Linked DNA regions of uncultured Dysgonomonas sp.. The protein of the gene in region 1 binds, or shares a complex with, the protein of each later gene. Links are inferred from orthologs where the notes say so. Each region holds a gene or a part of one and is shown on either strand. Other genes may lie near its edges. The genes, in order: secA and secY.

Region 1 (4,169 bases):
TTACATCAGGTAATGCCCTCGATACTATTACCGACATTGAATAGTCAATGTAGGCAGATTTCATCTCATCCTCGATGTTAATCTTAATAATTCTGTCCTCTGTTTCTGCCATTATTTTAAGATAAAATTTTTATTCTCAAATATTTGTGAAGTACCTCCGAAATGAGGTATTTTCTAGTGTTCAAAAAACATGCTAAGATACAAATTTTCTTTGTATTAAGAAAATATAATATGCCAAAAAAGCCCGATGAATACTAAATTTCATCGGGCTTTTTATATTTAATTATTAGCAGGTTTGAGAGATAAATCAAGCATTCAAAATATAACCTGCCAATTCATTTCTCTCGTGCACTGAGATCATTCGTTTTTACCGTGACAATTCTTATATTTTTTACCACTTCCACAATAGCAAGGCTCGTTTCTTCCCGGCTTTTTATCTACATGTACGGGTGCTATTTTCGGCGCACCCTGTGGTTGCGGCGGTCTTTGTCCTCCTCCCTGAGTAGCGTTTCCGTCTTCCATCTCGTTACGTTCGGTACGATAGCGGCTATAATCTGTCTTTTGCTCCGGAGCTGCCTGACGTACCTGTTCCGGTTCACGTACAGGTATTTGTCCGCGCATCAGTATTGTTACGGCTTTACCATTAACACTGTTAAGCATAGATTTGAACAAGTTGAATGATTCCAGTTTATAGATCAACAGAGGGTCTTTTTGCTCATAACTTGCATTCTGTACAGACTGGCGAAGTTCATCCATCTCACGAAGATGTTCTTTCCATTCTTCATCTATAGTATGCAATACGATTGCCTTTTCAAACGATTTGATAATATCTTTCGACTGGCTGTCGTATGCTTCTTTCAGATTACAAGATATATTATAAACGCGTTTTCCGTCTGTAATAGGAATCAGTATGTTCTCGAATTTATCGCCTTGTTCTTCATAAACCTGTTTGATTACGGGATTTGCGATTTCAGCCAGACGGTCCATCTTATGTTTGAAGTTCTGAACTGCCGTATCGTATATCTGATCTACCATTGCATCCGATTTCATCGTGCGGAAGCTGGCTTCATCGAACGGAACTTCAATAGCAAGCAAGCGCAGCAGGTCTATCTTCAATCCTTCGTAGTCAAGGTTGTCCGCATATTGCTCTACTATATTCACGGCAGTGTCGTAGAACATATTCACGATATCGATTCCGATACGTTCGCCCATAAGTGCATGGCGACGACGTTTGTAAATAACTTCACGTTGCGAGTTCATCACATCATCGTATTCCAGCAAACGTTTACGGATACCGAAGTTATTTTCTTCCACTTTCTTTTGTGCACGTTCCACCGACTTGCTGAGCATGTTATGTTCAAGCATTTCGCCTTCTTTAAAGCCCATACGGTCCATCATTCCGGCAATACGTTCCGATGCGAACAGACGCATCAAATCGTCTTCCAGTGAGATGTAGAATACAGAAGAGCCCGGGTCTCCCTGACGTCCTGCACGACCACGCAACTGGCGGTCTACACGGCGCGATTCGTGTCTCTCTGTACCTATAATAGCCAATCCTCCAGCTTCTTTTACACTTGGTGCAAGTTTGATGTCGGTACCACGACCAGCCATATTGGTAGCAATGGTAACTGCCCCCGGTTGTCCGGCCAAGGCTACAACTTCTGCTTCACGCTGGTGTAACTTGGCATTCAGTACGTTATGCTTGATCTTACGCATGGTGAGCATCTTGCTCAACAACTCGGAGATTTCTACCGAAGTAGTACCTACAAGTACAGCTCGGCCTTGATTTACAAGCTCTTCTATCTCGTGGATGACTGCAGTATATTTTTCACGCTTCGTTTTATAGATGCGGTCATTCATATCCTTACGTGCGATTGGTCTGTTGGTAGGGATCACAACCACATCAAGCTTATAGATGTTCCACAACTCTCCTGCTTCTGTCTCCGCCGTACCGGTCATACCCGAAAGCTTGTGGTACATACGGAAATAGTTTTGTAAGGTAATAGTTGCAAATGTTTGTGTGGCAGCTTCCACTTTCACACGCTCTTTTGCTTCTATAGCCTGATGCAAACCGTCTGAATAACGGCGGCCATCCATAATACGGCCTGTTTGCTCATCTACAATCATTACTTTGTTGTCCATAACAACGTATTCGTCGTCTTTCTCAAACAAAGCATATGCTTTAAGTAATTGGTTTACGGTGTGTACCCGTTCCGATTTGATAGAGTAGCTCTGCATCAACTCGTCTTTCTTTTCAGCTTTCTGGGCATCGGTCAGCGACTGATTTTCTAAATCGGAAAGAAGCGCGCCAATATCCGGCAATACAAAGAATAATGGGTCATCAGAATTACCGGTAAGTAAGTCTATTCCTTTGTCAGTGAGTTCTATACTGTTGTTTTTTTCATCAATAACGAAGTACAAATCGTCAGTAACAATATGCATATTGCGCATTTGCTCTGCCATATAATGCTCTTCGGTTTTCAACATGGAAGATTTAACTCCCGGTTCACTCAAGAACTTAATGAGTGGTTTGTTTTTAGGAAGTCCCTTGAATGAACGATACAAAAGCAAACTTCCTTCTTCCTGTTCTTTTTTATCTTCCGAAGCTATTTTTGCTTTGGCTTCTGCCAATAATTTTGTACAAAGATCCCTTTGCGCTTTAACAATGATTTCTACACGCGGACGGAATTCCTCGAACAGTTGTTGTTCCCCTCTGGGAATAGGCCCAGATATAATCAGTGGAGTACGTGCATCGTCGATCAATACGGAGTCAACCTCGTCCACAATCGCATAATTATGCTTGCGTTGCACAAGGTCCGATGGGTTAATTGCCATATTATCACGCAGGTAGTCAAAGCCGAATTCATTATTCGTTCCGAATGTGATATCTGCCTGATATGCTTTGCGGCGGCCTTCCGAATTCGGCTGATGCTTATCTATACAATCAACAGACAATCCGTTGAACATATAGATCGGTCCCATCCACTCCGAGTCACGTTTTGCCAGATAATCATTCACCGTAACCACATGCACACCGTTTCCGGTAAGGGCATTGAGGAATACAGGCAGTGTACCTACCAGCGTTTTACCTTCCCCCGTGGCCATTTCAGCAATTTTACCCTTATGTAGCACAACTCCACCAAAGAGCTGTACATCATAGTGGATCATATCCCATACTATTTCGTTTCCTCCGGCAGTCCAGCGTTTGTAATAAACAGCCTTATCACCATCTATACTTACAAAGTCATGTGTTTCTGCAAGTTCCTTGTCAAACTCAGTGGCAGTCACAATAACTTCTTCGTTTTCTGTGAGGCGGCGAGCGGTTTCTTTTACAATTGAAAATACTTCAGGAAGTACTTTTTCGAGTACTTCTTCATATTTGTCGGTAACTTCTTTTTCCAGTTTGTCCACTTCTGCCCAAACGTCTTCGCGTTGGTCTATTTCCAGTGCTTCAACCCCGGCTTTCAGTTCGGCAATCTTATTTTTTTCGGTGGCCACATAGTCTTGTACCTGTTGCCTGATTTCAGCAGTTTTGGCACGTAGTTCGTCATGAGAGAGTTTCTCTATCGACGGGTATACAGCCTTAATGCGGTCTACGTATGGATTAATCTCTTTTAAGTCGCGTTGAGATTTGTTCCCGAATAATGATGATAAAATATCAGCGAATCCCATATATTTAGTTTATTTATTTCAAAATTTAATGTTTCAAGATTTAAAGATTTTAAAGCAATTCCGATAGGGCTTCTTCCCTCGCTGCATTCGGTGAACGTATACGCATGATGTACGACACCGTAGGGGCTATCTCTGTAGCCTTTATAGTCCTTTTTATTCTTTCGGCCTTTATATTATTTCCGAAGAATATAACAGGACAGACAATAGCATTGTTCCGTATTTGTTTTTCTTTAAATGAAGCATCTTGTTCGTTTACGATTTTATACCCCGGTTGTAACTCGATAAAGAGGTCCCCCGAAGTTTCTTTCGTATAACCATTCTTGTAATATTCCATTACAGGATTCCATTGTCCGTGCTGTATCTGATAAGAAGTATATACCTCTTGCACTCCTGTGAACTCGGAAACGAACTCGGCTGCTTTATCTTGTATTTCCTGTAACGATATCTGTTTTTGTTTGATTAATTCCCTGTTGAGATAGACCTGGCCATTGTATATT
Region 2 (3,232 bases), 2.9 Mb from region 1 along the record:
TGTTTAGCCATATATATAATAAAAGGTTTTTAAATTGCGTTATTTCCTAAAACAGCTTCTACAAATTCAAATGTTGATAAAATATCAGCTTTACCCTGACGAATAGCCACAGTATGCTCGAAGTGGGCCGAAGGTTTACGATCACGGGTTCTGATAGTCCAACCATCGCTTTCGAAAACAACATTCTTGCTTCCCATGTTAATCATCGGCTCTATTGCTATACACATCCCCTTTTTAAGTAAGGGACCTGTACCCCGTCTGCCATAGTTAGGAACTTCAGGTGCTTCATGCATCTTACGCCCTATACCATGTCCTACCAGTTCACGAACGACCGAATAACCACGCTTCTCACAATATGTCTGAACGGCATCACCGATATCGCCTATGCGATTACCATCTACTGCCTTTTCTATTCCTTTATAAAGTGCTTCTTTCGTTGCCCTGAGCAAAGCCTTCACGTCTTCGGCAACTTCTCCTACGCAAAATGTGTAGGCCGAATCGCCGCAAAATCCGTTTTTCTCCGTACCACAATCGACAGAAATAATATCACCGTCTTTAAGAACATAGTCTGTTGGAAATCCATGCACAACCTGTTCATTAACTGAAGCACAAATCGCACCCGGGAAATCCACAGCGCCCGGAGCACCCTTATATCCCAAGAAGGAAGGTCTGGCTCCATGATCCTGTATAAATTCTTTCGCAATTTTATCTAATTGAGCCGGAGTGATACCCGGTTTTATATGCTTTGCCATTTCGCCCAAGGTCATACCTACAAGGCGATTGGCTTCGCGCATCAATTCGATCTCTTCGTCTGTTTTCAGAAATATCATTTATAACCTCCTTAATATGCTGCAATTGAACCAGAACGACCTTTGATTCTTCCCGATTTCAATAAACCGTCATAATGTCTCATCAACAAGTGACTTTCGATCTGCTGTAATGTATCCAACACAACCCCAACAAGGATTAACAATGATGTTCCTCCAAAGAATTGTGAAAATTCACGACTCACACCAAAGTAGCTGGCAAACGCAGGAAGAATAGCAACCATAGCCAGGAACAATGATCCTGGGAATGTTATACGAGACATAATAGAATCGATATAATCTGCTGTTTTCTTCCCAGGCTTGATACCCGGTATAAATCCGTTATTACGTTTCAGTTCATCAGCCATCTGCACAGGGTTTATAGTCACAGCTGTGTAGAACCATGTGAAAGCAATGATTAGGAATGCAAACACAACATTGTATGCTACACTGGTATGATCCATAAATGAACCCCAGAATCCGCCTTTTTCGGTAGAGAATCCCGCAATAGAGATAGGCACAAACATAATTGCCTGAGCAAAGATGATCGGCATCACGTTAGCAGCATTAACCTTCAATGGTATATACTGACGTGCACCTCCATATTGTTTGTTTCCTACAACTCTTTTTGCATATTGTACTGGTATACGGCGTGTACCTTGTACCAACAGAATTGCACCGCAAATAATAAGTAACAAGAACACAATCTCTGCAAGGAACATTACCAATCCGCCTCCCTGGCTTGCCAGACGTGAAGAAAATTCACCGATAAGCGCATGTGGCAGACGGGCTATAATACCCACCAAAATGATGAAAGAGACTCCGTTTCCGATACCTTTATCTGTAATGCGCTCTCCTAACCAAAGAACAAACATACTACCTCCGGCCAAAATAATGGTTGAAGGAATAAGAAATTCCCATGAAGTAGGAGCTGCTGCACCCAACGCACCCAACAGGTAAGCCGGCCCCTGGAATAGGAGAATAGCTACTGTCAGATAACGTGTGTACTGGTTCATTTTGGTACGCCCGCTTTCTCCTTCACGTTGTAGCTTTTGGAAATATGGCACAGCCATACCCAACAACTGCATAACGATAGAAGCAGAGATATAAGGCATAATACCCAATGCAAAAATTGATGCATTAGCAAATGCACCTCCCGAGAACATGTTCAATATGTCCAGAATACCCCCTGAAGTCTTAGCCTGAAGGGCATTAAGAGCTTCCGGGTCTACTCCTGGCAGAACGATATGAACTCCGAAGCGATAGATCACCACGAAAAAGAAGGTAATCATGAGTCTTTTTCTAAGATCCTCAATCTTCCATATATTTTCCAGTGTTTTTACTAATCCCATCTTACTTCAGTTTAGTTACTGTTCCACCTATTGCTTGAATTGCAGCTTCTGCTGTTTTTGAGAAAGCGTGAGCTTCAACATCTACCTTTGTAGTGATGGCTCCGTTTCCTAATATTTTCACTAATTGATTGGAAGAAATAAAGCCTGCATCGATCAATGTCTGAATATCGATTTTAGCAAGGTTCTTAGTTTCTGCCAAACGTTGCAATACATCCAGATTGATAGCTTTGTATTCTACTCGGTTTATGTTTTTAAATCCGAATTTAGGCAAACGGCGTTGGATAGGCATCTGCCCTCCTTCAAATCCGATCTTCTTAGAATAACCTGATCTGGACTTAGCTCCTTTATGACCTCTTGTGGAAGTGCCACCTAATCCTGAACCCGTACCACGTCCGATTCTTTTTCCGGTTTTAGTTGATCCTTCAGCAGGTCTCAAATTTGATAAACTCATATTTTTATATTTTTTATCTTATAAACTAAATTACTCTACAATAGTAACCAAATGGTGTACTTTGTTGATCATCCCTCTGATAGCAGGTGTATCTTCATGTTCTACTACACGGTTCAACTTTTTCAGCCCAAGAGCGTCTAAAGTTAATTTTTGGTCTTTCGGACACTTGATTCTGCTCTTAACTTGTTTAACTTTAATCTTTGCCATAATAATTTTCTTTGCAAATTAACCTTTAAACACTTTTTCCATAGAAATACCTCTGTTCTGAGCTACAGTGTATGCATCTCTCAGCTCGCCTAAAGCTTCGATAGTAGCCTTCACAAGGTTGTGAGGGTTTGACGAACCTTTCGATTTTGCCAATACGTCTGTTACACCTACACTCTCTAGCACGGCACGCATCGCACCCCCTGCTTTCACCCCTGTACCGGGAGCAGCCGGACGAATAAGTACTTCAGATCCTCCAAAACGGGCAACTTGCTCGTGAGGTACTGTTCCTTTAAGTACCGGAACTTTGATAAGGTTTTTCTTAGCAGCTTCAACTCCTTTAGCTATAGCTGTCGTTACTTCACCAGCTTTACCAAGACCCCAGCCTACTATACCATCTTCATTTCCTACCACTACGA

The links.
Region 2: the proteins of secA (region 1) and secY are in contact, whole or in part, in a crystal structure (PDB 3DIN), measured with the Thermotoga maritima proteins. The link is inferred for uncultured Dysgonomonas sp. from one-to-one orthologs. Residues at the interface, in WP_004082002.1 of Thermotoga maritima: Glu261, Ala262, Arg263, Lys300, Ala301, Arg302, Thr303, Ile304, Ile305, Leu323, Tyr324, Asp325, Pro326, Val329, Ser330, Tyr333, Ile336, Lys340, Phe345, Val349, Glu363, Phe364, Tyr374, Ser375, Gly376, Gly377, Glu393, Ile395, Thr482, Ser483; in WP_004081795.1 of Thermotoga maritima: Glu108, Gly109, Glu110, Glu111, Ala236, Glu237, Arg238, Arg239, Ile240, Thr241, Ile242, Gln243, Tyr244, Ala245, Arg246, Arg247, Val248, Thr249, Gly250, Arg251, Arg252, Val253, Tyr254, Gly256, Ala257, Ser258, Thr259, Tyr260, Leu261, Pro262.

What each region holds. Positions count from the first base shown.
Region 1 is NZ_LT599032.1:168,600-172,768, reverse strand. What follows is about bases 158-3,997. They hold secA (preprotein translocase subunit SecA), read right to left. Parts: upstream 3,673-3,997; coding sequence 358-3,672; downstream 158-357. Other genes in these bases: QZL88_RS00710 (alkaline phosphatase family protein), read right to left, coding at 3,722-3,997. Also shown: gyrA (DNA gyrase subunit A), read right to left, coding at 1-112; more of QZL88_RS00710, read right to left, coding at 3,998-4,169. UniProt on the Escherichia coli protein: Required for protein export, interacts with the SecYEG preprotein conducting channel.
Region 2 is NZ_LT599032.1:3,081,684-3,084,915, reverse strand. What follows is about bases 1-2,903. They hold secY (preprotein translocase subunit SecY), read right to left. Parts: upstream 2,159-2,903; coding sequence 842-2,158; downstream 1-841. Other genes in these bases: rpsE (30S ribosomal protein S5), read right to left, coding at 2,835-2,903; rpmD (50S ribosomal protein L30), read right to left, coding at 2,640-2,816; rplO (50S ribosomal protein L15), read right to left, coding at 2,160-2,609; map (type I methionyl aminopeptidase), read right to left, coding at 30-830; infA (translation initiation factor IF-1), read right to left, coding at 1-11. In the rest of the region: more of rpsE, read right to left, coding at 2,904-3,232. UniProt on the Escherichia coli protein: The central subunit of the protein translocation channel SecYEG. Consists of two halves formed by TMs 1-5 and 6-10.